Regions from separate parts of the Caballeronia sp. GAFFF2 genome, predicted to be linked through region 1. Evidence: riboswitches for the same ligand, from Rfam matches in the RefSeq annotation. Region 1 holds a riboswitch; the other holds the start of a gene.

Region 1 (16,071 bases):
GAAGAGCGGGAAATCGATGATGCAGCAAATTCGATGCCCATGGGCGCGCACGGTCGTGTCACCAGCAAGACTGTCGGTGAACGGCGTTGCGACAGCGTAATAAATGCGCAAGCTCCGCAAATGCGCGGGTCACATTTACAAGAGCCGGTAAAATCAAATGCCGCCACGCTTCATGCATGGCGGCGCTTTTATTTGCATGCCCGCAAATAAAATTTCGGGAACGCCGTGGTTAATCCAGCGTTCTTAGAAACGATAGCCGACACGCAAATAAGTCACGATGGGATTCAACGTGATCTTCGCTTTCGACTGCACGTTCAACGTGCCAACCGGCGTCTGCGCTTGCGAGTTCAAAGTCGCCGTTGCCTTCAACGGAATGAACGACACGGAAAAACCCGCGAACCAATGCTCCGTGAAGTTATAGACGGCGCCCACGTTGAACACCGGCGCCCACGAACTATCCGTGTCGACGGAGGTCGGACCATGCAGGACGTTGCCTTCGAACGATGAGTTCGTGATCTTGGCGTCGGTGAACCAGGTGCGCGTTACGCCAATGCCGACGAACGGACGAAACTTCGCTTGAGGAGCATTAAAGAAGTATTTGAAAAGCAGCGTTGGGCTCCATTGTTTCGCGCTGCCGAGCTTGCCGTATTGCGAGAACGAGCCTGTGCCTTCGAGGTCGAAGGAGGGCGGAATGCCCATTTCGAATTCCGCCGCAATGTGGTCGGTGGCAAAGTAACCAAGCGTGAAGCCTGCCGTATCCGCGCTTGAAATGCCAGCGCCCGTGCCCTGTACGTCGATATTGACGGGAGATCCGCCTACACTTGTCTCTTTGAGCGGGCCGCTGCTGTCTTGCGGGGCGAAGTGAAACCAGCCAGCGGTTGCGTAGAAGGAACCCGCCGACTGTGCGTGCGCCGCGCTGGCTACACACGCAAATGCCGCTGCTCCCACCATGACTTGTTTTATTTTCAATTTGTGCTCCTCCAGAAAAGCACGCTCATTATGAGCATAAGATTTCAAAGTAACCATAGCGTCGCCGTAGAGCATTTTCCCTAAGACGTGTGCGGCGTTGGAATCGTGTTGCATGGCATTTGCATGTGTTTCGTCCACGCTGCCTCAACATCTCCACAAGGTCCCCGATTGGGGTAACACAAACGCGACCAATGGAATATCCAGAATGGCACGGCTTGCACGACTTTATGTTCCCGATCAGCCGCAGCATGTCATCCTGCGCGGTCTCGACCAGCAACCTGCCTTCGTCGACGACCAGGACTACGAGCTTTTCATCGACTGCTTGAGAACTGCATCACGTGATCATCATCTTTCCATTCATGCATATGCGTTGATGCCGCAGGCGGTGCATCTGCTTGTCACGCCGCGCGACGAATCGAGCCTCCCCAAGGCGATGCAGGCAGTCGGGCGTCGTTACGTGGCGCATTTCAATCGCCGTTACACGCGGCGCGGGACGTTGTGGGAAGGGCGATATCGCGCAACGGTCATCGAGGGTGAACGTTATTTCCTGCTTGCCACGCGCGTGGTTGAAACCGCGCCGGTTCGCGCGGGTCTGGTTGCCGCGCCGCAGGACTACAAGTGGTCGAGTTTTCGGCACCATATCGGGCTGACGCTCGACGGACTGATCACCGATCATCCGCTTTTCTGGTCGCTCGGCAACACGCCGTTCGAACGCCAGCATGCCTACAAGGAGTTGTGCGATCAGCCGCTCGACGAGCGTGAGGCTAATCGTCTCCTGCAAGCCACACTGAAAGGCTGGGTGCTCGGCAGCGATGCGTACCGCGATTGGGCATCGCGTGCGGCGAACCGGCGCGTGTCGCCATTGCCGCGCGGACGGCCGCGTAAAGTGCGCGAGACGCCTCAATCTCAATAACCACGGGCATCGCGGATAACGACGCTTCAACAGGACGGCGGCACGAAGATTCGGGCGCGCCGTTTCTTTTTGCCCAATACCGATATGGAACCAATATTTTGGGGCATACGTGCACCATATCGATAATTAGTGACGCATCATCATATTTTATTTGCCATCTCTTTGATTGGTCGCGTATATTTCGATTTCCGGCGGTTTTTGCGGCGCAGCGCGCCCGTTGCACGACCGGCTTCGCGGCTTCCAAGTTGAAATAAACGCCGCGGGCGACATAAAAAATGGTTCAACGGCCGAGTCGGCCCCTCACAGTAGAGACGGTGTCCCCATGAACGATCATCAGCAACCGGCAGTCGGTTCGCCTCCCGCCGCGCAGGGCATGTATGACCCTGCCAACGAACATGACGCCTGCGGCGTCGGTTTCGTCGCCCATATCAAGGGGAAAAAGAGCCACGAGATCATTCAGCAGGGTCTCAAGATCCTCGAGAATCTCGATCACCGTGGCGCCGTCGGCGCCGATCCGCTCATGGGCGACGGCGCGGGCATTCTGATTCAGGTTCCGGACGGCTTCTATCGCGAAGAGATGGCCAAGCAAGGCGTGACTTTGCCGCCTGCCGGCGAATACGGCGTCGGCATGATCTTCCTGCCGAAGGAACATGCTTCGCGGCTCGCGTGCGAACAGGAACTGGAACGCACGGTGAAGGCGGAAGGCCAGGTCGTGCTCGGCTGGCGCGACGTCCCGGTCGACGGCAACATGCCTATTTCTCCGACCGTGAAAGCGAGTGAGCCGCTCATCCGCATGATCTTCATCGGGCGCGGCAAGGACATCGTCGTGACGGATGCGCTCGAGCGGAAGCTCTACATCATCCGCAAGACGGCGAGCCACCGCATTCAGGCGCTCAAGCTCAAGCACGGCAAGGAATACTTCGTGCCGTCCATGTCGTCGCGCACGGTCGTCTACAAGGGCCTGCTTCTGGCCGGTCAGGTCGGCGTGTATTACCGCGACCTGCAGGACGAGCGCGTGGTCTCGGCGCTCGCGCTCGTGCACCAGCGCTTCTCGACCAACACGTTCCCGGCGTGGGAACTGGCTCACCCGTATCGCATGATTGCGCACAACGGTGAAATCAACACCGTGAAGGGCAACGTCAACTGGCTGAACGCGCGCACCGGCGCGATCGCCTCCTACGTGCTCGGCGACGATCTGCCCAAACTCTGGCCGCTGATTTATCCCGGCCAGTCGGACACGGCTTCGTTCGACAACTGCCTCGAACTTCTCGTGATGGCGGGCTATCCGCTCGTCCACGCCATGATGATGATGATTCCCGAGGCATGGGAACAGCACACGCTCATGGACGACAACCGCCGCGCGTTCTACGAGTATCACGCAGCGATGATGGAGCCGTGGGACGGTCCCGCCGCCATCGCGTTCACGGACGGCCGCCAGATCGGCGCCACGCTCGACCGTAACGGCCTGCGTCCGGCGCGCTATCTCATCACCGACGACGACCTCGTGATCCTCGCGTCGGAATCGGGCGTGCTGCCTATCCCGGAATCGAAGATCGTCAAGAAGTGGCGTCTGCAGCCGGGCAAGATGTTCCTGATCGACATGGAACAAGGCCGCATCATCGAGGACAAGGAGCTCAAGGACAACCTCGCGAACGCGAAGCCGTACAAGAGCTGGATCGACGCCGTGCGTATCAAGCTCGACGAAATCGAGCCGAAGGCGGAAGACGTCGAAACGCAGCGTCGCGAAGCCGCCGCGCTGCTCGACCGTCAGCAGGCGTTCGGCTATACGCAGGAAGACCTCAAGTTTCTGATGGCGCCCATGGCGCAGTCGGGTGAAGAGGCCGTGGGCTCGATGGGCAACGACTCGCCGCTCGCGGTCATGTCCGGCAAGAACAAGACGCTCTATCACTACTTCAAGCAGTTGTTCGCGCAAGTGACCAACCCGCCGATCGATCCGATCCGCGAGAACATGGTGATGTCGCTGGTCTCGTTCGTCGGTCCTAAGCCGAATCTGCTCGACACGACCAACATCAACCCGACGATGCGTCTCGAAGTGTCGCAGCCCGTGCTCGACTTCAAAGACATCGCGAAGATTCGCGCCATCGACAAATACACCGGCGGCAAGTTCAGCTCGTACGAACTGAACATCTGCTATCCGGTGGCTTGGGGCAAGGAAGGCGTGGAAGCATGCATTGCGTCGTTGTGCGCCGAAGCCGTCGATGCCGTGAAGTCCGGTTACAACATGCTGATCGTGTCCGACCGCAAAATGGACCGCGACAATGTCGCGATTCCGGCGCTGCTCGCCACGTCAGCCATCCACTCGCATCTCGTGCAGCATGGTCTGCGCACGAGCACGGGTCTCGTCGTCGAAACCGGGTCGGCGCGCGAGACGCATCACTTCGCGCTGCTCGCGGCGTACGGCGCGGAAGCCGTTCACCCGTACCTCGCGCTGGAAACGCTCGCCAACATGGCGGAAGGCTTCAAGGGCGATCTGTCGGCCGAGAAAGTCATCTACAACTTCACGAAGGCGGTCGGCAAGGGCTTGTACAAGGTCATGTCGAAGATGGGCATTTCCACTTACATGTCCTACACCGGCGCACAGATTTTCGAAGCGGTCGGCTTGTCCTCCGAGCTCGTGGAGAAGTATTTCCGTGGCACGGCGTCCAAGGTCGGCGGCATCGGCATCTTCGACGTGGCGGAAGAAGCCATTCGCCTGCATCGCGATGCCTTCGGCGACAACCCGGTTCTCGCGAACATGCTCGATGCGGGCGGCGAATACGCTTATCGCGTGCGCGGCGAAGAGCATATGTGGACGCCGGATGCCATCGCCAAGCTGCAACACTCGGCGCGCAGCAACTCGTATCAGACGTACAAGGAATACGCGCATCTGATCAACGACCAGACGAAGCGTCACATGACGTTCCGTGGTCTCTTCGAGTTCAAGCTCGACCCGTCGAAGGCCATTCCGCTAGACGAAGTGGAGCCGGCGAAGGACATCGTGAAGCGTTTTGCGACAGGCGCGATGTCGCTCGGCTCCATCAGCACGGAAGCGCACGCCACGCTCGCGGTCGCCATGAACCGTATCGGCGGCAAGTCGAACACGGGCGAAGGCGGCGAGGACGAGAAGCGCTACCGGAACGAACTGCGCGGCATTCCGATCAAGACCGGCGACACGCTCAAGTCCCTGATCGGCGATGAAATCGTCACCGACGTCGCGTTGAAAGACGGCGATTCGCTGCGCTCGAAGATCAAGCAGGTTGCATCGGGCCGCTTCGGCGTGACGGCGGAATATCTGTCGTCGGCGGATCAAATTCAAATCAAGATGGCGCAAGGCGCGAAGCCGGGCGAAGGCGGTCAACTGCCGGGCCACAAGGTTTCCGACTATATCGGCAAGCTGCGTTACTCGGTGCCGGGCGTCGGTCTCATTTCACCGCCGCCGCACCACGATATCTATTCGATCGAAGACTTGGCGCAGCTCATTCACGATCTCAAGAACGTGAATTCCGCGGCGAGCATTTCGGTGAAACTGGTGTCCGAAGTGGGCGTCGGCACCATCGCTGCGGGTGTGGCGAAGGCAAAGGCGGATCACGTCGTGATCGCGGGCCATGATGGCGGCACGGGTGCATCGCCCTTGTCGTCGCTCAAGCACGCGGGCACGCCGTGGGAACTCGGTCTCGCCGAAACGCAGCAGACGTTGGTGCTGAACCGTCTGCGCGGCCGTATCCGCGTGCAGGCCGACGGCCAGATGAAGACCGGCCGCGATGTCGTGATCGGCGCGCTGCTCGGCGCGGATGAATTCGGCTTCGCGACGGCGCCGCTCGTCGTCGAAGGCTGCATCATGATGCGCAAGTGCCATCTGAACACGTGCCCGGTCGGCGTCGCGACGCAAGATCCGGTGCTGCGCGCAAAGTTCACTGGCCAGCCGGAACACGTCGTCAACTTCTTCTTCTTCATTGCGGAAGAAGTGCGCGAGATCATGGCGCAACTGGGTATCCGCAAGTTCGAGGATCTGATCGGCCACGCCGAATTGCTCGACACGAAGAAGGGCGTCGAGCACTGGAAGGCGAAGGGTCTCGACTTTTCGCGCGTGTTCTATCAAGTGCCGGTGGGCGCGGAAGTCGCGCGCAAGCACGTCGATGTGCAGGACCACGGTCTGGACAAGGCGCTCGATCACGTGTTGATCGAGAAGTCGAAGGCGGCGATCGAGAAGGGCGAGCACGTTTCGTTCATCCAGCCGGTGCGCAACGTGAACCGCACGGTCGGCGCCATGCTGTCCGGGTTGATCGCGAAGAAGTACGGCCACGACGGTTTGCCCGACGACTCCATCCATATCCAGTTGAAGGGCACGGCGGGTCAGAGCTTCGGCGCGTTCCTCGCCAAGGGCGTGACACTCGACCTCGTCGGCGACGGTAACGACTATGTCGGCAAGGGCATGTCGGGCGGGCGCATCATCATTCGCCCGACCAACGACTTCCGTGGCAAGTCCGAGGAGAACATCATCTGCGGCAACACGGTGATGTACGGCGCTATCGAAGGCGAGTCGTACTTCCGTGGCGTCGCGGGCGAGCGCTTCTGCGTGCGTAACTCGGGCGCGACGGCAGTCGTCGAAGGCACGGGCGATCACGGCTGCGAATACATGACGGGCGGCACGGTGGTCGTGCTCGGCGAGACGGGCCGTAACTTCGCGGCGGGCATGTCGGGCGGCGTCGCGTTCGTGTTCGATCCGGACGGCACGTTCGGCGCCAAGTGCAACAAGACCATGGTGGCCCTCGATCCGGTGCTGCAACAGGCCGAACAGGAGCGCACGGTGGATCGCGCGCTGTGGCATGCCGGCAAGACCGACGAAGCGCTGCTCAAGGGTTTGATCGAGCGTCACTTCCAGTTCACCGGATCGCCGCGTGCCAAGGCGCTGCTCGAAAACTGGGATGCGTCGCGCCGTCAGTTCGTGAAGGTGTTCCCGACCGACTACAAGCGCGCGCTCGGCGAGATCGGCGCGAAGAAGGCAAAGGACGCACTCGCGGCCTGAGCGGTCTCACTATAGAAGAGCTCTCCGGTACGCCGGAGAGCGAGTTCCTCACCAAATACAGAGAAAGAAGAGAACCACATGGGCAAGGCAACCGGTTTTCTCGAGTTCGAACGCCGCCACGAGGCGTACGAAGCACCGCTGACCCGCGTCAAGCATTACAAGGAATTCGTCGCCGCGCTGACCGATGAAGACGCCAAGGTTCAGGGCGCACGCTGCATGGACTGCGGCATTCCGTTTTGCAACAACGGTTGTCCGGTGAACAACATCATTCCGGACTTCAACGATCTCGTGTTCCGTCAGGACTGGAAGAGCGCGATCGAAGTGCTGCATTCGACCAACAACTTTCCCGAGTTCACGGGACGCATTTGTCCGGCGCCGTGCGAGTCGGCTTGCACGCTCGGCATCAATGACGATCCGGTGGGCATCAAGTCGATCGAGCACGCGATCATCGACAAGGCGTGGACCGAAGGCTGGGTCGCGCCGCAGCCGCCCAAGCACAAGACCGGCAAGAAGGTTGCGGTGGTCGGCTCCGGTCCCGCCGGGCTCGCGGTCGCGCAGCAACTGGGACGCGCCGGTCACGACGTGGTCGTGTTCGAAAAGAACGATCGCATTGGTGGTTTGCTGCGTTATGGCATTCCCGACTTCAAGCTGGAGAAGTGGCTGATCGACCGCCGCATGCGCCAGATGGAAGCGGAAGGCGTGTCGTTCCGCACCAACGTGTTCATCGGCAAGGACGCGCTGCCGGGGCACATCGGCAATACGGCCAAGGAAACCATCACGCCGGACGAACTGAAAGAACAGTTCGATGCGGTCGTGGTGGCGGGCGGTTCGGAAACGCCGCGCGATCTGCCGGTGCCGGGGCGCGAGCTGGAAGGCATCTATTACGCGATGGAATTCCTGCCGCAGCAGAACAAGGTCAACGCAGGCGACAAGCTCGCGGAGCAACTGGTCGCGAAGGGCAAGCATGTTGTCGTGATCGGCGGGGGCGACACGGGTTCGGATTGCGTCGGCACCTCGAACCGGCATGGCGCTAAGGGCGTGGTGCAGTTCGAACTGCTCGCGCAGCCGCCCGAGGAAGAGAACAAGCCGCTCGTGTGGCCGTACTGGCCGATCAAGCTGCGTACGTCGTCGTCGCATGAAGAGGGTTGCGAGCGTGACTGGTCGGTTGCGACGAAGCGTTTCGAAGGCAAGAACGGCAAGGTCGAGAAGCTGATCGCGGTGCGCGTCGAGTGGAAGAACGGCAAGATGCAGGAAGTGCCGAACAGCGAGTTCGAGCTGAAGGCCGACCTCGTGCTGCTCGCCATGGGCTTCACGCAGCCGGCTTCGCCGGTGCTGGATGCGTTTGGCGTCGACAAGGACGCGCGCGGTAACGTGCGCGCCTCGACCGAAGGTGACAAGGCGTATTACACGTCGGTGGACAAGGTGTTCACCGCGGGCGATATGCGGCGCGGTCAGTCGCTCGTGGTGTGGGCGATTCGCGAAGGGCGTCAGTGCGCGCGGTCGGTGGACGCGTATTTGATGGGCAGTAGCGAATTGCCGCGATAAGAGAGCGGGGTTGATGGGAGAAAAGGGTGGGCCGTTTTGGGTTCGCCCTTTTTTGTTGGCGGGGGTTATGCCACCAAAAAAAAACCGCACCCACAATTGCTCGCGGATGCGGTTCTTCATTCAGCAAGAGACGGAATCAAGCCTCCGCCATCGTCCTCTCTATCTCGATCCGATAATCATGGAACAGCGCCACCGACTCCCGGTGCGCAACGCTCAAAATCGCCGCCTTCGGCAAACGTTCGACGAGCGTGTTGTAGATATGCAGTTCGTTATCCGCATCGAGGGCGCTGGTGGCTTCGTCGAGGAACAGGAAGTCGGGCTTGTGCAGCAGCACGCGCGCGGCGGCAAGACGCTGTTGCTCGCCCGGCGACAAGCTGCGCGCCCAGTGCGCACTTTCTTCCAGGCGGTCGCCATACTCGGCCAGATTGCACAGACGCAGCGCCTCGCGCGATTCCTCGTCGGTGAAGGTGCCACCCGGCGACGGATAGCTCAACGCCGCGCGCAGCGTGCCGATCGGCAGATAGCTCACTTGCGGGATAAACAGCATCTTCGCGTCGACGGGTGCGTCGATACTACCGTCGCCGAACGGCCAAAGTCCCGCCAGCGCCCGCATCAGCGTGCTCTTGCCCGCGCCCGACGGCCCGACTATCAGCCAGCGCGATCCCGGTTCTATCGTCACGTCGCCCACGCGCGAAAGCGGCGTGCCATTCGGCAACGCGAGCGCAAGCCCCTTGGTCGTCAGCGCTTTCGTGCTCGTGTAATGCAGGTTGATACCGCCATGCGCCGTTGCCGGCGACGTTTCCTCGCGGATATGCGTCGAGCGCATCACACGCTTGAATTCGCGCAGACGATTCACCGTGGCGCGCCATTCGACCAAGGTCGAGTAACTGTTGATGAACCAGGAGAACGAATCGCTGACCGTGCCGAACGCCGATGAAATCTGCATCAAGACGCCGAACGAGAACGCGCCCGCGAAGTAGCGCGGCGCGGCAACCATGATCGGGAAGATGATGGCGATCTGTCCGTAGAAACTAAGCACGAAGGTCATGCGCTTCGTGTACTTCATGATCATCCACCAGTTGTCGCGAATGCGCTGGAAAATGGTCTTCGCGTTGGCCGTCTCGGTGGCGATGCCATCGTAAAACGCGATCTGCTCGGCATTCTCGCGCACGCGAATCAGCCCGAAGCGGAAATCAGCCTCGACCTTCTGTTGCTGGTAGTTGATCGACACCAGCGGATGCCCGACCTTCTGAATGATGACCGAGCCGATGATCGCGTAAAGCGCCGCCGCCCAGACCATGTAGCCGGGAATGACGAGCGGCGTGCCGAATGCCGTGATGGTCAGCGCGCCCGCGAGCGTCCACAAAATGGTGATGAACGTGACGAGCGTGACGAGCGTGGAAAGCAGATCGAGCGACAGAGACAGCGTGGTGGTCGCGAAGGATTGCAGGTCGTCGCTGATCCGCTGGTCGGGGTTATCGGCGAGACGGTCGCGTTCTATGCGGTAAAAAGCGCGGTCGCCGAACCACTGTTCGAGATACTTGTTGGTCAGCCACTGGCGCCAGCGGAAGCCGAGCATCTGCCGCAGATACCTCCCATAAACCGCGAGCAGAATGTACGCGAAGGCGAGGCCGGTGAAGACCAGCAGCAGGTGCGGAAAGTCGTGGACGTTCTTGTTCTGCAGCGCGTTGTAGAACGCCGCGCTCCAGCTGTTGAGCCGCACGTTGATCCATACGACCGTCATGTTGATCGCGATGATGGCAACGAGCAGACCCCATGCGAAGCCGCGCTCCTCCGAGACCCAGTAGGGCTTGATGAGGCTCCACGCAGAGACCGTGTCGGCTTGTTGCTGCGTGTTTTCCGGTTGAGAATTGGCCATGACCTTCCTGATGATATGCCGGTCCGAGTTACGAATGGACGCACCGCGCCGCGATACTCGCACGCGCAGCCTCTTTCCTGTCCCGCAGATTGTTCAGAGGTTCCCTTAACTGCCGCTTAATTCCGTGCTCATTCGCACAACCATGCGGAGAACCATGCTCGCGGCATTGTGCCAGAGTGCCGACTGAGGCGACCAAAGGCGGGGAATCCCGGTTTGCAGCGGCTTTGGCTTTCATGGTCTAATGATCTTCGACGAAACAGGGGTGCTTCGCGCGCGATGTCATCGAATTATCGGTGTGCTGGCGCGGCGAGGCTGAGAGAGACCCTTTGCACCCGATCCGGGTAATACCGGCGAGGGAAGTTTCCGGAGAACGCGCGGCCGTCGCGCCTTTCCTCCAGGTTCTTCCATCATCTTTCTTTTCCGCCTGGCGCGCGTTGTTTGCGTTGCCGCTGCCGGGCCGGTCTCTCCTCTGCAAGTTTTGTCTTCGCGTTCGTGCGTTTGCTGCACGGCGTTATCAGTCGTGGATAAGACCGGAGCGGCGCCCAGCCTCGTTTCGATCGACAGGAGACATTGGAAAAGTGAACACGATCGATCAGCCCGCCGCGCGCCGGCCAGACTTCGCCGTCATCGGCGGAGGACTCGTCGGGCGGCTCGTGGCGTGGCAACTCGCGGGCGCGGGCCACGGCGTCGCGCTATACGAGCGCGGCGACGAGGCGGGCACGCAGTCGGCTGCGTGGGTGGCCGCCGCGATGCTCGCACCGCTCGCCGAGGCGACGAGTGCGGAGCCGCTCGTCGTCGAACTCGGCGCGGCGTCGCTGGAACGCTGGCCGGGTCTCATCGCCGAGTTGCCCGAGCCGGTTTACTTTCAGCGCAACGGCACGCTCGTCGTCTGGCACGGCGCGGATCGCGCGGAAGCGCCGCTATTCGAACGCAGGTTGCGCGCCAACGCGCCTGCAAGCTTGCTCGATGGCGGCTTCGTCAAGCTCGCGGGCGCGGAAGTCGCGCAAGCGGAACCCGCGCTCGGCACGCGTTTCGCGCAAGGCTGGCTGCTGCCGCACGAAGGTCAACTCGACAATCGTCAGGCGCTTCGAGCGCTCGCGGCCGGACTTACGGCGCGCGGCGTGCGCACGCACTGGAATTCTCCGGTCGATGCCATGCCCGACGCGCGCTGGATCATCGATTGCCGTGGGCTGGGCGGCAAAACTGCGTGGCCCGCGTTGCGTGGTATTCGCGGGGAAGTGGCGCGCGTGCATGCGCCGGGCATCGGGTTGTCGCGGCCGGTGCGGCTGCTGCATCCGCGTTATCCGCTGTATATCGCGCCGAAAGAGGACGATCTTTACGTGATCGGCGCGACCGAAGTCGAAGGCGAGGACATGTCGCCCGTGAGCGTGCGCTCGGCGCTGGAACTGATGAGTGCGGCGTTCGCGGTGCATCCGGGTTTCGGCGAGGCGCGCATCCTCGAACTCAATTCTCAGTGTCGGCCGACGCTGCCGGATCATCGGCCGGCCATCGTCTGGGACGGGGCGCGGACCGTGCGCGTGAACGGCCTGTATCGGCACGGCTTCATGATCGCGCCGGAAGTCGCCGATGCCGCCTGCGCACTCGCCCAAGCCATCGCCGGCGGAACCGTCGCGGACGCCGCATCGTTCGCGGATTATCGCGGCGGCGCGCGCTGGTCCGAACTTCTGCATAGCGAACCGGCCATCGCGGCCGCGCTCTAGTCATCGAAAGTCAAAGCCATGAACATCCACATCAATCAGCGCGAATTCAGTCTGACCGATGCCGCCACCGTCACCGACGCGCTCGCCGCATTCGGCGCCAAACCGCCGTTCGCGGTCGCGCTCAACGGGCAGTTTGTCGCGCGCGGCGAGCACGGCACGAAGACGCTTCGAGCCGGCGACAAGCTCGACGTCGTGTCGCCCGTCGCGGGCGGCTGAATCCACCGAATCCGAAGGATCGAATCATGACCTCACACACCGCCGCCCATAGCCTCACGCTCTACGGCCAGACGTTCCCGAGCCGTGTGCTGCTCGGCACATCGCGTTATCCGTCGCTGCAATCGCTTTCGGATTCCATCGATGCCGCGCGGCCCGGCATGGTGACCGTCGCGCTGCGCCGTCAGTCCGAGACTGGCGAGGCCGGTTTTTTCGATGTCCTCAAGCGTCACGGCGTCGCGCTGCTGCCGAACACGGCGGGCTGCCAGAGCGTCGATGAAGTGCTGACCACCGCCTACATGGCGCGCGAGGTTTTCGACACGCCGTGGATCAAGCTGGAACTGATCGGCGACGACTACACGTTGCAGCCCGACCCGATCGGCCTCGTCGAAGCGGCGGGCAAGCTCGTGCGCGACGGCTTCAAGGTGCTGCCTTATTGCACCGAGGATCTCGTGATCGGCCGCCGTCTCCTCGATGCCGGCTGCGAGGCGTTGATGCCCTGGGGCGCGCCCATCGGCACCGGCAAGGGCGTGACCAACCCCTACGGTCTGCGCACGTTGCGCGAGCGGCTGCCAGACGTGCCGCTGATCGTCGATGCAGGCCTCGGCGTGCCCTCGCATGCGTGCCAGGTGATGGAGTGGGGTTTCGACGGCGTGCTCTTGAACACCGCCGTGTCGCAGGCGACCTTTCCGTCGCAGATGGCGCGCGCGTTCGCGCTGGGTGTCGACGCCGGGCGCACGGCGTTTCTCGCCGGTCCGATGGCCGAGCGCGACAGCGCGCAGGCCAGCACGCCGGTCGTTGGCATGCCGTTCTGGCATCAGGACGGAGGTGCTGCATGAGCTTGCTCGGACACGAAGTTCTCTGGCCGCCGGCGGATGAGTTGATCGAAGTCGCCGAACGTATCCGCGCGCGGCTCGGCGAGTGGCCCGCGCCGCCAACGCGCTGGCGCATCTGCCTGACCGTGCCGGATACGCCAAGTGCGCAGGATCTGCTCGTCGTCAACGAGCCGTACGCCGCGGACAATGCGACGGTGCTGGAAGCGTACGAACGTCGCGTGATATTGCTGCATGCAGGCGCGCGCCATGTTCTCGAAGGCGAGCGTTCCGACGACTGGCTGGCCGCGCTGGCGGCGTTCCTCGACTGCAATTTCGAACCGCACGATGCGCTCGTCCTGGCAATGGCTTGGCGCGCCGGCGACGAACAGAAAGAAGACGCGTGGCCAAGCGACTTCGACACGTTCCCGCGCGTCGGCGATCTTCCACCCGCGCCGGAACCTGCTTTTCCCGCTTGCCCGGACAAGCTCGGTCTTTACCCCGTCTTGCCGAGCGCGAATTGGGTCGAACGCGTGCTGGACCTCGGCGTGCGCACGGCGCAGTTGCGCCGCAAGACCACCGACGCAGCGGACCTTCACGGCGAAATCGAGCGTTCGGTCGTGGCGGGGCAGCGGCATCAGGCGCAGCTTTTCATCAACGATCACTGGCGCGAAGCGATCGCCGCACGCGCTTACGGCGTGCATCTCGGTCAGGAAGATGTCGAAACCGCCGATCTGCAGGCAATCGCGCAAGCCGGCTTGCGCCTCGGACTTTCGACGCACGGCTATTACGAGATGCTTCGCGCGCTGCACTTCCGGCCGAGCTATCTCGCGCTCGGCGCGGTGTTTCCCACCACGACGAAAGTCATGCCTACCAAGCCGCAAGGCCTGGCGCGGCTTACACGCTACGTAAAACTTCTGAAAGGACGCGTGCCGCTCGTCGCGATCGGCGGTATCGACGGCAAGGTATTGCCCGAGGTGCTGGCGACCAGCGTAGGAAGCGCTGCTGTCGTGCGTGCCGTGACAGAAGCGGCGGACACCGAAGCCGCCGTCGAGTCGCTACAACAAAGCTTTGCAAATCAAGGGTAAATGTTCTGAAAATCATATCGGGTAGAGCGTAGGTAAAGCACCGATTGCGCGCAGGCCCTATAATTCGGCCTCTTGCGTCCAAGGAATTTCTTACCTCGTGCCAGCTTTCCCCGAGCCCCTGCTAGAGCTTCGCGACGTCGATTTCGGTTACGGTAATCGGCCCGTTCTCTCGAACCTGAACATGCGTTTCACGCGTGGTCAGGTGGTTGCGGTCATGGGTGGCTCCGGCTGCGGCAAGACGACAACCTTACGGTTGATCGGCGGGCTGGTGAAAGCCAGCCGCGGTCAGGTGCTGTTCGCGGGCAAGGACGTCGGCACGCAATCGCACGACGGTCTTTACGCGCTGCGCCGCCGGATGGGCATGCTGTTTCAATTCGGCGCGCTGTTCACCGACCAGACCGTGTTCGAGAACGTCGCGTTTCCGCTGCGGGAACACACGGATCTGCCGGAAGAGCTCATCCGCGATCTCGTCCTGATGAAGCTCAACGCGGTCGGCCTGCGTGGCGCGCGCGATCTCGCGCCGTCGGAGATTTCCGGCGGCATGGCGCGCCGCGTCGCGCTTGCCCGCGCCATCGCGCTCGATCCCGAACTGATGATGTACGACGAGCCGTTCGCCGGTCTCGATCCCATCTCGCTCGGCATAACCGCGCAACTCATCCGCACGCTCAACGACGCTCTCGGCGCCACGTCCATTCTCGTTTCGCACGATGTGCCCGAGTCGTTCGCCATTGCGGACTACGTGTACTTCGTCGCGAACGGCGGCATTCACGCGGAAGGCACGCCGGAGCAATTACGCGCGTCGGAAGACCCGACCGTGCGTCAGTTCATCGACGGCACGCCGGACGGTCCCTTCAAGTTTCATTACGCGAGCCAACCGCTCGCGGCGGATTTCGGCATCGGAGGGAAAGCATGATCAGCGCACTCGGACGCTGGGTGCTCGACGGTTTCGGAACCGCCGGTTATGCAATGCGCATGCTGTTGCGCCTCGTACTCGAATTCTTCCCGCTTTTGCGGCGGCCGCGTCTCGTCACGAAGCAAATTCACTTCGTCGGCAATTATTCGCTTGTCATTATCGCGGTGTCGGGCCTGTTCGTCGGCTTCGTACTCGGGCTGCAGGGTTATTACACACTGAACCGCTATGGTTCGGAGCAGGCGCTCGGACTGCTGGTCGCGCTCTCGCTCGTGCGCGAGCTCGGGCCGGTCGTCACGGCGCTGTTGTTCGCCGGCCGCGCGGGTACGTCGCTGACTGCCGAGATCGGTTTGATGAAGGCGGGCGAACAACTCACGGCAATGGAAATGATGGCCGTCGATCCCATGAAAGTGGTGGTCGCGCCGCGCATGTGGGCGGGCATCATCGCCATGCCCGTGCTGGCGGCCATTTTCAGCGCGGTCGGCATAATCGGCGGGTATGTGGTCGGCGTGTTGCTGATCGGCGTGGATTCCGGCGCGTTCTGGTCGCAGATGCAAGGCGGCGTGGACGTGTGGCGCGATGTCGGCAATGGCGTCATCAAGAGCATCGTGTTCGGCTTCGCGGTGACGTTCATCGCGTTGTTCCAGGGCTACGAAGCACGGCCTACGCCGGAAGGCGTGTCGCGCGCGACCACGAAGACGGTCGTGTACGCGTCGCTCGCGGTGCTCGGCCTCGATTTCCTGCTGACCGCGTTGATGTTCAGCTGATGTCCAGCTAATGAACCAAATGCAAAACGCCCGCGAGGGCGTGGGCGTTGTGAAGGGCACAGACCTCACACGCGCTCTGCGACAAGATTCTCTTTGGGAAGACGATGAAAAAGACTGCTCTCGACTTTTGGGTCGGCCTCTTCGTGGTGCTCGGTTTCGTGGCGCTGCTGTTCCTTGCGCTGAAGGCGGGCAACATGAGTTCGCTGTCGTTCCAGCAGACCTACGCGG
Region 2 (16,071 bases), on a different contig from region 1:
TTGATGATTTTCATGTCGACTCTCCAGAACGATTGATCAATGAAACGGCCGCGGCTTTGCCCACGCGTCCTGCCGTTCGATCACGATCTGGCTTTCATCGACGGACGCCGCAACGTTTTTTTCGCCGGTTCGTTCGTATACCAGCAGGAAAGATGCCCGAAACGGTGCACGCGCGCGCCATGCAAAAACGGCCTGCAAGGAAGCACAGGCCGTTGCGTACAGTCAGCGTTTGCTTCAGGTCGGCTGATAAATCTCCGCGCCCTTCTTCACGAACTCGATGGCCTTGGTCTGCATGCCCTTGGCGAGCGCATCGCTTTCGGAGACGCCTTGCTTGGCCGCGAAGTCGCGCACGTCCTGCGTGATCTTCATCGAGCAGAAGTGCGGGCCGCACATCGAGCAGAAATGCGCGACCTTGGCGGAATCCTTCGGCAAGGTTTCGTCGTGAAACTCGCGCGCCTTGTCGGGATCGAGGCCGAGGTTGAACTGGTCTTCCCAGCGAAACTCGAAGCGTGCCTTGGATAGCGCGTTGTCGCGCACCTGCGCGCCCGGATGACCCTTCGCCAGATCGGCCGCGTGCGCCGCGAGCTTGTACGTGATGATGCCGGTCTTCACGTCGTCCTTGTTCGGAAGTCCGAGATGCTCCTTCGGCGTGACGTAGCAAAGCATGGCGGTGCCGAACCAGCCGATCATCGCCGCGCCGATGCCCGAGGTGATGTGATCGTAGCCCGGCGCGATGTCGGTGGTGAGCGGCCCGAGCGTGTAGAAGGGCGCCTCGTCGCACCATTCCAGCTGCAGGTCCATGTTCTCCTTGATGAGCTGCATCGGCACATGGCCGGGGCCTTCGATCATCACTTGCACGTCGTGCTTCCACGCGATCTGCGTGAGTTCGCCGAGCGTCTTCAGTTCACCGAGCTGGGCTTCGTCGTTCGCGTCGTAGATGGAGCCGGGACGTAGGCCGTCGCCGAGCGAGAACGAGACGTCGTACTGCTTCATGATCTCGCAGATGTCTTCGAAGTGCTCGTAGATGAAGCTTTCCCGATGATGCGCGAGACACCATTTCGCCATGATCGAGCCGCCGCGCGAGACGATACCCGTCATGCGGTTGGCCGTCAGCGGCACGTATTGCAGGCGCACGCCCGCGTGAATGGTGAAGTAATCGACGCCTTGCTCGGCTTGCTCGACGAGCGTGTCGCGAAAGATTTCCCAAGTCAGGTCTTCGGCCTTGCCGTTGACCTTCTCGAGCGCCTGATAGATCGGCACCGTGCCGATCGGCACCGGCGAATTGCGGATGATCCACTCGCGCGTCTCGTGAATATGCTTGCCCGTGGACAAGTCCATCACCGTGTCGCCGCCCCAGCGGATCGCCCAGGTCATCTTGTCGACTTCCTCGCCGATCGACGAACTCACCGCCGAATTGCCGATGTTCGCGTTGATCTTCACGAGGAAGTTGCGCCCGATGATCATCGGCTCGCTTTCCGGGTGATTGATGTTCGCGGGGATGATCGCGCGGCCGCGCGCCACTTCATCGCGTACGAACTCGGGCGTGATGGCCTTCAGGGCGTCCTTGTCGAACGGCACCGCGCCGAACGACTGGCCGGGATGCTGACGGCCCATCATCGCGGCGAGTTTTTCGCCGTTCGGACCGCTCGTCTTGAGGCTTTCGAGGTATTCGGCGCGGCGCTGATTCTCGCGAATGGCGATGTATTCCATCTCCGGCGTGACGATGCCCTCCCGCGCGTAATGCATCTGCGACACGTTCTTGCCGGGCGTCGCGCGTCGCGGATGACGATGCAGATCCGGGAAGCGCAGCTCGGCCGTTTTCGGATCGGCGGCGCGCTCGCGGCCGAATTCGCTCGAAAGACCCGCGAGTTCCTCGGTGTCGCCGCGCGCTTCGATCCAGCCGGCGCGCAACGCGGGCAAACCGGAGCGGATGTCGATCTTCGCGTCCGGATCGGAGTAGGGGCCGGACGTGTCGTACACGTACACCGGCGGATTCTTTTCGCCGCCGAAACTGTCGGGCGTGTCGGACTGCGTGATCTCGCGCATCGGCACGCGGATGTCGGGCGTCGAACCCGTCACGTAGACCTTGCGCGAGTTGGGCAGCGGCGCGATGGCGGCTGCATCGACGATGGCGTTTTCGGACAGGAACTTGGGATTCGCATTCATGTGCTGTTTCTCCTTTTCAGTCGCAGGGACGGTAATTGACAGCGAGCACGCGGGCGATCGAATGAACAACGAACAAACGAACGCCGGCGAGCTCGGCTGATTCAGGAGCTAGACAGGGAAGAACGAGATGGAAAGGTGCGGGCCCGAGAAGACGTGGCGCGTGAGAGAGATACCGTGCGCCGAGGCCCGAACGCTTCCCTGCGCTGGCATTATCCAGATCAGGTTCAAAGGGTATTTCTCACCCACATTGCACGGGCCATTCAGTCGACGCAGCCGGACGAATCGCGATGTGCAACGCAGGACCCCCGCGTTAGCAGGCGTCACCATACATCGTGGCGTGGCATCTTGGCAACCGTTCGCGAAGTTTGCGCTGAAGCGCAGGCGCTTACTGCATAATGGCGAGCGCGCGATTTTCGGTACTTACCCGGATGTCGTCAGCAGTCGCCCCGCCTGTCGCTTCCGCACTTCTTTCGCTCCGTCATGCCGTCCATCGTCAGTCCCGCCTCGTTCGTCACCTGGCGCGCGCGTTCTTCAAGCTCATGCCCCGTTCGGTCGATTGGCGGCAGTCCCCATTGCAAGTCTCTTGCCCCGATCCGGGCGCGCTTCGCGGAGTAATGCATGTCTGCCGTACCTCCGCGTCTGCCGCTCGGTTTTCCCGACCGCTTTCCGTTTCGCGCTCCTCGCAGCCTCAAGGGACGCGTCGCGCTCGCGTTGGCCGTCGTTTATCTCGTGTGGGGATCGACGTATCTCGGCATTCACCTGGCGCTCGAATCGTTTCCGCCGCTCATGCTCGGCGGCCTGCGTAACCTGTGCGCTGGCGTCGGTCTCTTCGCGATTGCCGTGCATCGCAAGGCGGTGTGGCCGACGGCGCGTGAAGTACGGAATGCAGCGATCGTCGGGACTTTGCTCGAAGGTTTGTCGAGCGGGATGATGGCTTACGGCATGCGCACGGTGGGAACCGGCACGGCTGCCGTGATGGTGGCTACCGTGCCGCTCTTCGCGACGATCTTCACCGCGCTTGCCGGGCGCAGTGTGGCGAAGGGCGAATGGTTTGCGGTGGCGCTGGGTGTCTTGGGTATCGCGTTGCTCAATCATGGCGATCCCTCGCCGAGCTCGACCGTCGGCACGCTTGCCATCTTGTGCGCGGCAATTTTTTGGGCGGGCGGGGCGCATCTGGCAAGCCGTCTTTCGCAGCCTTCCGATCTGCTGATGTCGACTGCGTTGCAGATCGGGCTTGGCGGGCTTATCGCGACTGTCATCGCGTTCGTGTCAGGCGAGCGCCTTGGCCCAGTGAGCATGGGCGCGGGGTTTTCGTTCTTGTATCTCGTCGTGATCGGATCGATGGCCGCGTATGTCGCTTATAACTTCCTCATTCGGAACACGAGCACGATTGTCGCGACGAGTTGTCTTTACGTGAATCCGGTCGTCGCGGTTTTATTGGGCGCTTTGTTGCTCGGGGAAATCATCACGCAGTGGACGGTTGTTGCCACGGTCGTGATTTTGATGAGCGTTGCGTTGTCGTTTTGGTTTGATTATCGGCGGCGGGGGTTGATTTGAGCTGCGCGCCTTCCGCCTTTCCTTTTGTAAAAACCTCCTCCGCGCGCTGCATTCGCTCCTATCCGGCGCCGCTTTGATCGGCCTTCCAGCTCGGCCCGAGCAATTCCTCTAACGAATAACAAATCCTTGCGGCGCAAGGCTCCCCGTCATATCGGCCGCCTCTGCGCACCGATGCAGGGCATGCGCATTGCTCAATGCCGTCACCCTCGAACGACAGTTTCATCGGCATGACACGAAAGCCTGTCGTTCAAGGGAATAGAAGCAAAAGAGAGAAGGGGTCTTCCGAGGCGCGCCGGGCAATACGCATGATCACTTAAGCGTGATGCTCGCAGCGCGGACCGGACAACAAAATCAATGATTAAAGCTAAGGAAGGTGGAAACATGAAGCTCATCCGCACAGTCACCGCGCTTGCCGCTGTCGCCTCGCTCCTGTCCGCTTGTGGCGGCTCCGACGACGTAGGCAAGGAACTCGGACTCACGAATCCAGAAGTCCACTTCATCCACGCGATCCCGAGTGCCCCCAACGTCGACTTCTACGACAACGGCAAGGTGCTGCAAGCGAATCTCGGCTACCAGACGGTGACGAACTTCGCAAACATCGATACGGGCCAGCAGAACTTCTCCTACGCCGCCGTCAACACGACGACGCAACTCGCGACCGACACGAGCATCTCGAATGCCGCCAAGGGTCACGAGTACACGGTGATCGCGCTGCCTGACGCGGGTTTCCTGCCGTCCATCGCCGTGATCGACGATCCGTTCGACAAGGGCCTGCTCTCGAACAGCGCGCGGGTGCGCGGCTTCAATGCGTCGGCGAATGCGCAGACTCTCGATCTGTATCTGGTCGCACCGGGGACGAACATCGCGACCGTCAATCCGACGATGGCGGGCGTCGGCTTTAAGAACGCCGTGCCGGCAACGACGCAAGACTCGCTCTACGTCAACGGCGGGACGTATCAGCTGGTCGCGACGCTGCCGGGTTCGAAGACGCCGGTGTATGCGTCGGCATCGTTCAATCTGAGCAACAACGCCGATTGGCTCGTGACGACGCTGCCTTCAGGCAACGCGCTGTCGCAAGTGATCCCGAACAAGATTCGCGTGCTCGTTGCACAGGGCGGCAATACCACGACGCCTGCAATCGAGTTGCCGGACACGCTGTAAGTTGAAGCGCCCGGGTAACAGGGCGCAGACATCGACGAACCCCACGCTGCCGCATGCGTGGGGTTTTTTCGTTCGACGAGGAGCGGGTTTATGACCCTCGCAGACATCCGGCCGCCTACCTAGGTGCGAACGTCGCCGATCACGCGAGGCAAGCAAGCCTCAGGCGCCACGCATCCACGCTCTCTCACGTACTAAAGACAAACGAAAAAAATCCCGCCAAAAAACATGACGGGACGACAGAAAAACAGCACGAGACATCAACGCGATGAGCGCCTGGCTCACCGCGCCGCGGCCAATTTACTTATGCTCTTCGGCCGAATTCGAAATAGCCTGACCGCCCTTCGAGATATCCTGGCCCGCGCCCGACATGGTATTGCAGCCCGCGAGCGCGGCGGTGCCGGCGATCAGCAGCAAAGCGATGATTCGAGTCATGTGTGTTCCCCTTGAATTAGAAATTCGGGTAGCCCTTCGAGGCTTCCGTTGTGATCAATCATAAAAAAGCGGCGTAGTCGACGCTGTAGGCGCGCACGGGTTTTTGGTGTCGGCCGTCTCTGCTATTGGCGTAAGTATCGTCCTACGTAATCAAGCAAGCGGAACGGCCGCCGGCGTGCTTGCATCGATGAACGTGCCCGCGCTGCGCTCGCGTGGCATCGACACGCTGATGCGCGTGCCATGCGGCGCCACGCGTTCGATCTCGAAGCGCCCGCCGCGCGCCGACACGCGCTGACGCATGCCGACCAGTCCGTGCGTCTGCGTGCGCTTCAAATCCTGCGGACGGATGCCGATGCCGTCATCCGCGATAGCGAGCGCAACGTCGTCACCATCGAGCGCGAGCGCGATTTCGATGCGGTTCGCGCGCGCGTATTTCGCCGCGTTCGTGAGCGTCTCCTGCGCCACCCGAAAGAGCGCGATCTCGATAGCCTCGCCGAGCTTTACATCGTCGCCGGGAAGATCGAATTCGACGCTCCAGCCGTTGCGTTGCGCGGCTTCATCGGCGAGCGAGCGCAGCGCGGTCACGAGACCGAAGTTGGCAAGCACGGTCGGCCGCATGTCTTCGATAATTCGCCGCTTGAGCGCAATTCCCTGGTCCAGATTGCCGATGGCGCGCGCGAGCTTGTCGGACATGGCGGGTTCGCTCGTCCTGAGCTTGCCGCGCACCCACGCGACATCCATCTTGCTCGCGGTAAGAATGGAGCCGAGTTCGTCGTGCAGTTCGCGCGCAAGTTCGGTCTTTTCGTTTTCGCTCACGGATTGCAAATGCCACGCGAGCGCTTCGAGCTGACGCGTGCGTTCGAACACGAGCCGGTCGAGTTCCTCCTGCTGCGTAATGAGCTTCTTCTGCACGCGGTCCTGCTTGTCCAACTGGATACCGAGATTGCGGAACAGCAGCAGGAACAGGACGATGTTGAGCGCGCACAACGCGCCGACGCACAGCGTGGAAATGCGCTGATCGGCGCGGCTTGCATCGAGCGCGTGCTGCGCGCGTTGCTCTTCGTTCAGCCGCAGGAGGGCGAGCGCGGCATCGAGCGTGGCGCTGGTGTCGGGCGACGGCGTCGCTACGACGCGTGCGCGCATTTCCGCATCCGCGGGCGTCTTCGACAGATCGGCGAGATGCGCCTCGCCTTGCGCGATGTTCTCGTCGGCGGCCGCGCGAATCTGCGCGAAGCTCGCAAGCGCGGCGTCATCGCCGATGCGGCGGTAATAGCTATCGAGCGATGTCAACGCGCGGCGCACGCGCCCGGCCGTTTGCGCGAAGTGGCTCTTGTAGGTGTCGTCGGCGGCGAGCGCGAAACCGCGTTCCTCGGCGCTGAGCGTGGCGATATCGGCCGCCAGCGACGATAACTGCGCGGTGGCGCTTTTTGCATCGAGCGCGGTCTCGTACTCGGCCGCGATGCGCATGCGCCCCGATTCCAGAATCACGAGCCCGCCGACGGTAATGACGATAGCCACCGTCATCGCGACCGCCCAGCTATAGCGATGCATCCATTCGTTGATACGCGTTGCGCGCCGGGCGAGTCCCTGTGGAGTTTCAGATGCTGCCGGCGCGGCGTCTTTTAGAACGTGGCTCATGGTGTGTTTCTGCGGTTCCGGCGGGCGTCGTGAGCCACGCCGGCAAAGCCGTTTGAAAGCGGATGTCGGTGGATTCCCACAGCAAAAAAGGAGCCAGCCCGGATGCGCACGCCCAAAGGCCCGGCTAGCATGGGTTCGTCATCATTTTTCAATCATTCCAACGGGGAACGATCATGCTGAAGTGGGCATTATTTTTCGCGATCGTGGCCGTGATCGCCGGTCTTCTCGGGTTCACGGGCGTGGCAGCGGGCGCTGCGACCATCGCCAAATTCTTGTTCGTGCTGTTCCTGATTCTGTGCGTCGTGTTCCTGGTGCTCGGTTTCGTCGTCACCAAGAAAATAGTCGATTAGCGACCAACTCACTCGCGCCCGAACCTGAATCAGACCATCAAAAGCAAGTCAGGGGGATTCCATGCTTCATTACGCTGCCGTTTTCTTCGTCATCGCGATAATCGCGGCCGTGTTCGGCTTTACCGGCATTGCCGCGGGCGCCGCGGAAATCGCCAAGATCCTTTTCTACATTTTCCTGGTGGTGTTCGTCGTCACGTTGCTGCTGGGCGTGTTTCGAACCTGACGTACGCCTGAAAGCCTTGCTGCACCGGGCCGCTCGCGCGGCCCGCGCCTTTTGCGAGGCATTGGTGGGAGCAGGCATGGCGCGTGCATCGGAGTTTTTGATTGGATAGCAGGGCCCTATGAACGAAGCGGCACGCGTAGGCCTGCTCCAGCGAACGTCTTTCATCAAATATCAAGGAGCGAACCAAATGTCCAAATCGTCTGCTGTACAAGCCGCGCCGACTCAATCGCGGGACGCATTTGTCCTCGACGTGGAAAAGATCCGCGCCGATGCGCGCACGCACATGGACGAGGGCCCGGTCACGCCGAGCTACGGCGCCGACCGCGAAGTCGTGCTAAAGCTGCTGAACGACTCGCTCGCGACGGAAATCGTCTGCACGCTGCGCTACAAGCGTCACTATTTCATGGCCAAGGGCATTCATTCTGAAGCTGTGGCGGCAGAGTTTCTCGAACACGCCAACGAGGAACAGGAACACGCCGATACGCTCGCGGAGCGCATCGTCCAACTGGGCGGGGCGCCGAACTTCGCACCCGACAGCCTGAAGTCGCGCTCGCATTCCGAGTACAAGGAAGGCTCGGACCTGATCGACATGATCCGCGAGAATCTGATCGCCGAGCGGATTGCGATCGATACGTATCGGGAGATCATTCGCTATCTCGGCGACAAGGATGTCACCACGCGCCGTATCTTCGAAGACATTCTGGCGGTGGAAGAAGAGCACGCCGACGACATGGCCGATCTGCTGGAAGGCCGTAACGGCTAAATAGCAGGGCATGCCGGCATGACGTCACGCGATGCGCGGAACTCGTCCGAGACCGCGCATCTTTTGCGTGGGCGCATGCGTACAATGGCGGCTCATCCCTGATTTCAAGCGCGAATGATCCGAGTCCTGATAGCCGACGACCATGCGATCGTACGCAGCGGTTTCAAGCAGTTCGTCGCGGACGAGCCCGATATGGAAGTGGCGGCGGAAGCCTCCACTGGCGACGAAACCATCGCGCACGTGCGCGTTCAGGCGTTCGACGTGGTGTTGCTCGACATCGCGATGCCCGACAAGAACGGCGTCGATACCTTGCGTGTCATCAAGCAGATTCGTCCGGAGCAGGGCGTGCTGATGCTGTCGGGCTATCCCGAGAGTCAGTACGCGATCAACTTGTTGAAGGCGGGCGCGAACGGTTATCTGAACAAGGACGCGGCGCCGGAGGAAATCGTCCGGGCGATTCGCACGGTGGCGCGCGGGCATCGGTATCTGTCGGAATTCATCGCCGACGCGCTCGCCGACAAGCTCGACAAGCCTGCCGCCGAACGCCCGCACGAGGCGTTGTCCGAGCGCGAGTTTCAGGTCTTCTGCAAGCTCGCGGCGGGGCGTATTCCGACTGAGATCGCGGAAGAACTGCATCTGTCGGTGAAGACGGTGAGCACGTACCGCGCGCGCGTGCTCGAAAAAATGAGGCTGGCGAACAACGCGGATCTCACGTACTACGCAATCAAGAACGGCCTGATCGAATAGCGCGACGCGCAGTCGGACAGCAAGCTGAACCGGAGGGCGCCCGAAGTGGGCAAGCACATCATCACCGACGACCGTGCGCAGCAACGCGAAGCGCGCGACACGCCGCTCGCGGTGCTGCTTATCGAGGATTCGCCGCTGATCCGGCGCAGCCTGACTGAAGCCATCGACGCGCTCGGTCCGTGGCGCGTGACCGCGTTCGCCGAGGCTCCAGACGAAGCCATCGCGCTCTTGTCGTCGCATCGGTTCCATGCGGTGATCATCGACTTGCAACTCAGGCACGGCTCGGGCATCGAGGTACTGGCGTGGTTGCAGGAGAGCGGCAAGGCATCCATACACGACGAGGCCTTTGTCGCGGTGCTCACCAATCACGCGTTGCCGACGTATCGCGAGCGCTGCCAGCAATATGGCGTGCGCCATTTCTTCGATAAATCGCTGGAGTTCGATCGGGTGCTGGATGCGCTTTGCCGGCACGCGCGGCAAAGACAAGGTGAGCGCGGTTAGCGATCCCCGCCGCCGGAGCCCGCCAACGAATCTGCCGCTTCCCGCCCGCGCCAGTGACTGAACGCCGCCAGCGCCGTCGCAGCCAGCCCGACGACGCAAACGCCCGTCCATCCCATTGCGTGCCAGGCGAGCGAAGCCAGCGCCGATCCCAACGCCCCGCCAATAAAGTAAGCCACCATATAAACCGTATTCACGCGGCTGCGCGCCTCCGGCTTCAATGCGTAAATGCGCGACTGGTTGGATATCTGCGCGGCCTGCACGCCGATATCGAGCACGATCACGCCGATGACCAGCCCCGCGATGCTGCGCGCCGAAAACGCGAACACCACGAACGACAGCGCAACGAGCCCGATGGACAACGTGATCACCGCGCGCGGCCCGCGCCGGTCCGCCGACTTGCCTGCAAGCGGCGCCGCGAGCGCGCCCGCCGCGCCGACGATACCGAATAGTCCCGCGGCCTGCGGTCCCATGTGAAATGGCTCGCCCGCGAGCAGGAGTGTGAGCAGCGACCAAAACGCGCTGAATGCTGCAAAGAGCGCGCCGCCCGTGAGCGATGCTTCGCGAAGCCCGGGATTCTCGACAGCGAGATGCCACATCGACACGAGCAGCTTGCCGTAGGGCAAGGTAGACGTCGGACGGCTCTTTGGCAGCCGCGCAACGACGACGACCGCCAGCACGATCGTCGCGATCACGGAAGCGCCGAATACCGCGCGCCAGCCGAAGTATTCGGCGACGAAACCCGACACCGTCCGCGCGAGCAGGATGCCGAGCAATAGACCGCTCATCACCGTGCCGACGGCATGACCGCGCTCGGCGGCTGGCGCGAGTTCAGCGGCGAACGGCACGGCTTGTTGCGCGATGGTCGCGACGACGCCAATGGCAAGACTCGCGGCGATCAGCACGGCGAGCGTCGGCGCGACGCACGCCACCACGAGCGCCACGCCGAGCGCGGCCAGTTGGAGCAGGATCAGAAGCCGCCGGTCGAAGCGATCGCCGAGCGGCGCCAGCACGAGCATGCCAAGCGCGTAGCCGAGTTGCGTCGCGGCGGGCACCGCGCCGATCAGATACGCGCTGCCGGGAAACGAGCCACGGAAATCGCCCAGCAGCGGCTGATTGAAGTAGATGTTGGCGACCGATACGCCCGCGATGGTCGCAAGCAGCCAGAGCGTAGCGCGCGAATAGTGCTGATGATGACTCGAGGAATCGGACGAAGCGGTCATGGTTGCCTTGAGTTGAGCGCGAGAACGGCGGCGAGCCGCCGTGGAGATGCGCGCTTCCGGTCGCCCGCCTTACTGCGCGGCATCGTCCGTGGGCTGCGGCTTCTTCACGAGCCTGGCGGGCGCGAGCCATTGAAAGCCGGTCAGCGTGTTCTCGGCGAACGTGCATTCGGCGGCGGCGGGCGTCTGGACGATTTTCGTGGCGGGCGGCTTGGGCTGCGTCGGGAATTCGCCGCGCACGACGACGCGCGAACCGTGGTAGCTCGCGCCCGATCCGGTGAGCTTCAGTGGCGCGCTTGCGGCGTCGGGATACTCGGCGCGCACGCGGTCCTTGCACGTTTCGACGTTGCGGTAATACGAAGTGCAGCCGGACAAAAGCACGAGCGGAAGGCAGACCAGCAAGAGGAGGCGGGAACGGGTAATCATTGGTGAACAGGGTGAATGCTCGGCCGCGCGAGGGCGCATCGGAGCGAAATCAGGGGATGGCGAGCTTTATAACATGCGGGCGCGGCTTGCGTGACCGCATTGGCGTCGTGCTGGCTGGCGTGCTTGCCTGTCGTGCATGCGGCGCGCGGCGGTAGCACAATCGGCGGATAGCGTTTCGTTTTGTGGAGGCCATCGTCATGCGCAAAGATATCGAAGCCGGCGAATATCTGCTGGCGCTCAACGCGGAAGAAAGCGAAAACGAGTCCGGCGCGGGCTATGCGGTTCGTGTGCGGGTGGCGCGCATCGACGGAAAAGCGGTGCACGGCTCGCGGTTGGTCGATGATTCCGGCGAGATGATCGGCCCGCACGGTCCGTTCGAGACGATAGCCGGAGCCCTCGCGCATGGCGAGGCGTGGGGGCGCCACTACATCGCGCGCGTATTGGCGCACGGGTTGTAACGGCGGGTGGCGGCGCAGGGAGGGATGTCATCCCCGCGAGGCGAGGGTGCGCGCGCGAATTATCGGTCGCTAGACTTGGCCTTACCGCTCGGTCCTGCGCCGATCGGCTCAAGCCAGTTTGCGGAGATTGCCATGACGCCCGTTGCGCTTTACGTCACGCCGAACTATATCGCCTCGGTTCGCCGGGGAAGAGGACGTGAATGTTTTGGAGGCACCGTGAGGTTTATCGGTGTGGATGCGTTGCCGTTCGATATCGAGCATCTCTGCCTGCTCGACCGCGAAACGCCGATCGAAGCCTTGTTCGATGCAGTGAGGGATGCAGAACGCTTGTTGAATGCGGTGTGATCCGCAGTGTCGATGAAGCAGGCAGGCGAAGGAAAGCGCAACGGGGTAGATCCCGCAAGCGGGGCGCGGTCTCGGCCCGCAGCGCTCTCACCCGCGTGGTGGTTTCAATTGTGTTCGTGGTCGTTCAAGTCTGAACGGAAACAGCGCGCGCCGCGATAAAAGACGTCTGGCTTTATGCTGTCGATTCAGCGTGAAACCATGGGCGAGTGGTACCGGGGACCGGACTTGAACCGGCAAGCCGTTAGGCGGCGGATTTTAAGTCCGCTATGTTTACCAATTTCATCACCCCGGCAGAGGGCGGACGCGAATTCTACCACTGCCATGCAGCGCGCCAAAACAGCGCGACGACAGCAAGTGAATGGCCCGCGCTCCGAGCGCATATCGACGAGAAAACATGACCCTCATCGGCCTCATCTCCGACACGCACAATCTCGTTCGCCCCGAAGCGCTCGAGGCCCTGCGCGGCTCTGCACACATCATCCACGCCGGCGACATCTGCAAGCGCGAAGTGCTCGATACGCTGGCGCAACTGGCTGCGCTGACCGTCGTGCGCGGCAATAACGATATCGGCGACGATGTCGCGATGTTGCCCGAGCACGCGCGCATCGACTTGGCGGGCGCGACGATTCACGTCGTGCACGATATCGCCGATGTGCCGAAAGCACTCGATGGCGTCCATGTCGTCGTGACCGGGCATTCGCACAAGCCGCTCGTCGAGAAGCGCAATGGCGTGCTGTTCGTGAATCCGGGTAGCGCGGGGCCGCGCAGGTTCAAGTTGCCGATCACGGTCGGTCTGCTCGAAATCGGCGAGACGGGTGACTCTGAGGACACGGACATAAAGGCGCGCATCGTTACGCTCATCGATTAAAAAAAGCCGGCGCTCTTGCAAGCGTCGGCTTTTGTTCTAACGACTCAACCTCGATGCTCAAGCCCGAACGGTATTCTCGGGAAACGAGCCATCCATCTCTGCTGCCTCGCGATGACCGCGCAGAATCGCATGCGCTTCCGAATGCGATGCCACCGCGGGCGGCGAGCCCTTCAGCGGCTTTTTGGCCGTCTCGCGCAGCGCGAGCACCGAAACGATGCCGATGATCGACGCGCCCATCAGATAGTACGCGGGCATCATCAGATTGCCGGTCTTGTCGACGAGCCACGCCGTCACGAGCGGCGTCGTGCCGCCGAACAGCGACACCGACACGTTGAAGCCGATGGCGAGCGCGCCATAACGAATCTTCGTCGGGAACAGCGCCGGCAGCGACGACGGCATCACGCCCGTGAAACACGACAGAAGCGCACCGAGAATCATCATGCCCGCGAAGATCGAAGGCACGGTGCCGAGGCGGATCAGCGAGAGCGCCGGGATCGACAGCAGCAATAAGCCGACGCAACCCGCGAGCATCACCGGTTTGCGGCCGATCGTATCCGACAGACGGCCCGCGAACAGCGTGAGCGGCATCATCAGCACCATCACGACGAGCACGATGAAAAGGCCATGTGTCTCGTTGAACTTGAGCGTCGCCGAGAGATAGCTCGGCAGATACGACAGCGCCATGTAGTCGGTCACGTTGAAAATGAGCACGAGGCCCACGCACTGCAAGAGCGGCTTCCATTGCTGCACGAGCGTTTCGCGAAACTGCTGCTTGGTCGTTTCGTGCGACACGGCTTCGGCCTTTTCCGCCTCGCGCTGGAACGCGGGCGTCTCTTCGAGCTTCATCCGGATATACAAGCCGATCAGCCCGAGCGGACCCGCGATCATGAACGGAATGCGCCAGCCCCAGCTGAGGAGCGCCTGTTCGGACAACGCGGCAGTCAACACCGCGACCACGCCTGCGCCGAGCACATAGCCCACGAGCGTGCCGAGTTCCAGGAAGCTCGACATGAAGCCGCGCTTCTTGTCCGGCGAGAATTCGGCAATGAACGTCGCCGCGCCGCCGTATTCCCCGCCCGTCGAAAAGCCTTGCAACAAACGCGCGGCGAGCAGCAGCACCGGCGCCATCACGCCGATGGTCGCGTAGCTCGGAATGAGACCGATACAGAAGGTGCCGACGGCCATCATGATCATGGTCATCGCGAGCACGCGCTTGCGGCCGATGCGGTCGCCGAGCGGACCGAACACCATGCCGCCGATCGGGCGCACGAGAAACGCGGCCGCGAACGTGCCGAAGGTGGCCAGCAACTGCGCGGCCGGACTGCTCGACGGAAAGAAGACCTTGCCGAGCGTCACGGCGATGTAGCTGTACACGCCGAAGTCGAACCATTCCATCGCGTTACCGATAGCCATGGCGCCGACCGCGCGCTTGAGAAGCGATTGATCGACGATGGTGATGTCGTCGAGCGTCATATCGGACGCCTGGTTCGATGCGCCTCGTTTGCGCCAGAGGCCGTCATGTGAAGCATTCATAGTGCGAGAGACTCCGTGTTCAACCCCGCGCGCGCGATGCCAGCGCCGGGTGCGCCGCTCCGAGGGCGGCGACTACTGCCGATATCGGCCGGAATAGTGCAGTTTCGCGACGGCGCCGCATGCGTACTTTCAGCCAATGGCCGAAAGCGATAGCTCCGCGCAGCCCTGAATGAAGTCAGCGCTGAAAAATGCGTAGCAAATGCGGTGCCGGTGCCTCGCGGAAGAAGTCGCGAAATTGCACTCGGGAAATAGCAAACGAATTTGACGTGCGGACGGCGAACTCAGCGAGTTGCCGCGGGTGGGCCGCGACGTCGGCGAAAAGCAAGGCTTGAAACGAAAAAGGCCGGCGCGACGTTTTGATGTCGCTCGAAAACCGACAAGCCTCTTTGTATGAAACTGTCACTGCCGCGTTCGGATTCAGGCTTTAAGCTCGAACTGACCGCGCGAATGATGGTGAATTGCTGTTGATAACGAGCAAGATGATAACACGATGACAGACGAAGCGCAAACCAGCCTGTCCGGGCGCTCTCTCGAAAACGCGCAATCCCTTGCTGGGCTTAGGATTACGCTTAGTCGAATTTGTCCTTAAGCGCTTGTTGAAAAGGACGAGCGCGCAACAAAAAACCGGCCACTCGGACCGGTTTTTTTGAGAGCCAATTAGGCTTAAGTTCAGCTTTGCGGCGGCACATATCCCGTCGCGGTGTCGGCGCCTTCGCCGAAGAAGTACTTCTCCGTTTGCTTGAGCAAGTACTGGCGCGCGCGCGGGTCGGCCATATTGAGCCGGTTTTCGTTGATCAGCATGGTTTGCTGCTTGAGCCAGCCCTGCCACGCTTCCTTCGACACGGTTTCATAGATGCGCTTGCCGAGTTCGCCCGGCAGCGGCGGAAAGTCGAGTCCTTCGGCTTCCTTGCCGAGCTTCGCACATTGGATCATTCGGGCCATCGTCTGTTTCTCCTATTGAGTAGCGGAGCGCGTGCGTTCGTGCGCACGGCGCGTGCAATGTCGGTTCAAAGCTGTTTCATCAGGACGAGCGATTTGCGCTGCCAGTTGTAGAGTCGCCGGCGGTCTTCCGGCAGGTCGTCCACCGTGACCTTCACGAAACCGCGCTTGAGGAACCAGTGTTCGGTGCGCGTCGTCAGCACGAAAATGCGCGTGAGACCGCGAGCGCGCGCGCGTTGTTCGATGCGCTTGAGCAGGCGCTCGCCATCGCCGGAACCTTGCGCTTCGGGCGCGACGGTCAGACACGCCATCTCGCCGATGCGCTCCTGCGTGTACGGATAAAGCGCCGCGCAGCCGAAGAGCACGCCATCGTGCTCGATGACCGAGAAGTGGTCGATGTCGCGTTCGATCTGATGCCGTCCGCGCCGCACGAGCGTGCCGTCGGATTCGAGCGGCTCGATCAGCGTGAGAATGCCGCCGACGTCGTCCGGCGTCGCTTCGCGCAGACTTTCGAGATTCTCGTAGGAGATCATCGTGCCGACGCCGTCGTGCAGGAAGAGTTCGAGCAGCACGCTGCCGTCGAGCTTGTACGGAATGATGTGCGCGCGCGCCACGCCGCCGCGGCAGGCGCGAATGGCGTGCTTGAGATAAAACGCGGTATCGCCCTGAAGCTCGCCGCTTTCGTGGAGCCGGTAAGCGTCGTCGAGCGACATTTCCCGCACGAGTTCGTTTTCCTGATCTTCGAGG

What was found. Region 1 has a riboswitch for thiamine pyrophosphate ahead of NCT04_RS13105 (FAD-dependent oxidoreductase). Riboswitches for the same ligand answer to the same signal wherever they lie in the genome.
Region 2: another riboswitch for thiamine pyrophosphate. It lies ahead of thiC (phosphomethylpyrimidine synthase ThiC); the one in region 1 lies ahead of NCT04_RS13105 (FAD-dependent oxidoreductase).

Annotation. Positions count from the first base shown of each region.
Region 1 covers NZ_JALQDA010000021.1:22,881-38,951, reverse strand. The annotation lists gene NCT04_RS13135 (hypothetical protein) at 1-210, shown strand, start outside; gene NCT04_RS13130 (OmpW/AlkL family protein) at 244-951, opposite strand; gene NCT04_RS13125 (transposase) at 1,175-1,882, shown strand; gene NCT04_RS13120 (glutamate synthase-related protein) at 2,205-6,908, shown strand; gene NCT04_RS13115 (glutamate synthase subunit beta) at 6,987-8,453, shown strand; gene NCT04_RS13110 (ABC transporter ATP-binding protein/permease) at 8,590-10,332, opposite strand; TPP riboswitch at 10,581-10,708, shown strand; gene NCT04_RS13105 (FAD-dependent oxidoreductase) at 10,911-12,053, shown strand; gene thiS (sulfur carrier protein ThiS) at 12,072-12,269, shown strand; gene NCT04_RS13095 (thiazole synthase) at 12,296-13,105, shown strand; gene thiE (thiamine phosphate synthase) at 13,102-14,166, shown strand; gene NCT04_RS13085 (ABC transporter ATP-binding protein) at 14,264-15,079, shown strand; gene mlaE (lipid asymmetry maintenance ABC transporter permease subunit MlaE) at 15,076-15,843, shown strand; gene mlaD (outer membrane lipid asymmetry maintenance protein MlaD) at 15,948-16,071, shown strand, end outside.
Region 2 covers NZ_JALQDA010000009.1:51,050-67,120, forward strand. The annotation lists gene NCT04_RS05620 (YMGG-like glycine zipper-containing protein) at 1-14, opposite strand, end outside; gene thiC (phosphomethylpyrimidine synthase ThiC) at 235-2,166, opposite strand; TPP riboswitch at 2,344-2,483, opposite strand; gene NCT04_RS05630 (EamA family transporter) at 2,785-3,723, shown strand; gene NCT04_RS05635 (DUF4397 domain-containing protein) at 4,105-4,884, shown strand; gene NCT04_RS05640 (entericidin A/B family lipoprotein) at 5,182-5,316, opposite strand; gene NCT04_RS05645 (sensor histidine kinase) at 5,467-6,954, opposite strand; gene NCT04_RS05650 (DUF1328 domain-containing protein) at 7,128-7,304, shown strand; gene NCT04_RS05655 (DUF1328 domain-containing protein) at 7,366-7,527, shown strand; gene NCT04_RS05660 (ferritin-like domain-containing protein) at 7,715-8,290, shown strand; gene NCT04_RS05665 (response regulator) at 8,405-9,037, shown strand; gene NCT04_RS05670 (response regulator) at 9,083-9,538, shown strand; gene NCT04_RS05675 (MFS transporter) at 9,535-10,758, opposite strand; gene NCT04_RS05680 (hypothetical protein) at 10,828-11,181, opposite strand; gene NCT04_RS05685 (hypothetical protein) at 11,364-11,639, shown strand; gene NCT04_RS05690 (hypothetical protein) at 11,772-11,984, shown strand; tRNA gene NCT04_RS05695 (tRNA-Leu) at 12,192-12,276, opposite strand; gene NCT04_RS05700 (metallophosphoesterase family protein) at 12,379-12,852, shown strand; gene proP (glycine betaine/L-proline transporter ProP) at 12,910-14,385, opposite strand; gene NCT04_RS05710 (oxidative damage protection protein) at 15,055-15,327, opposite strand; gene argA (amino-acid N-acetyltransferase) at 15,393-16,071, opposite strand, start outside.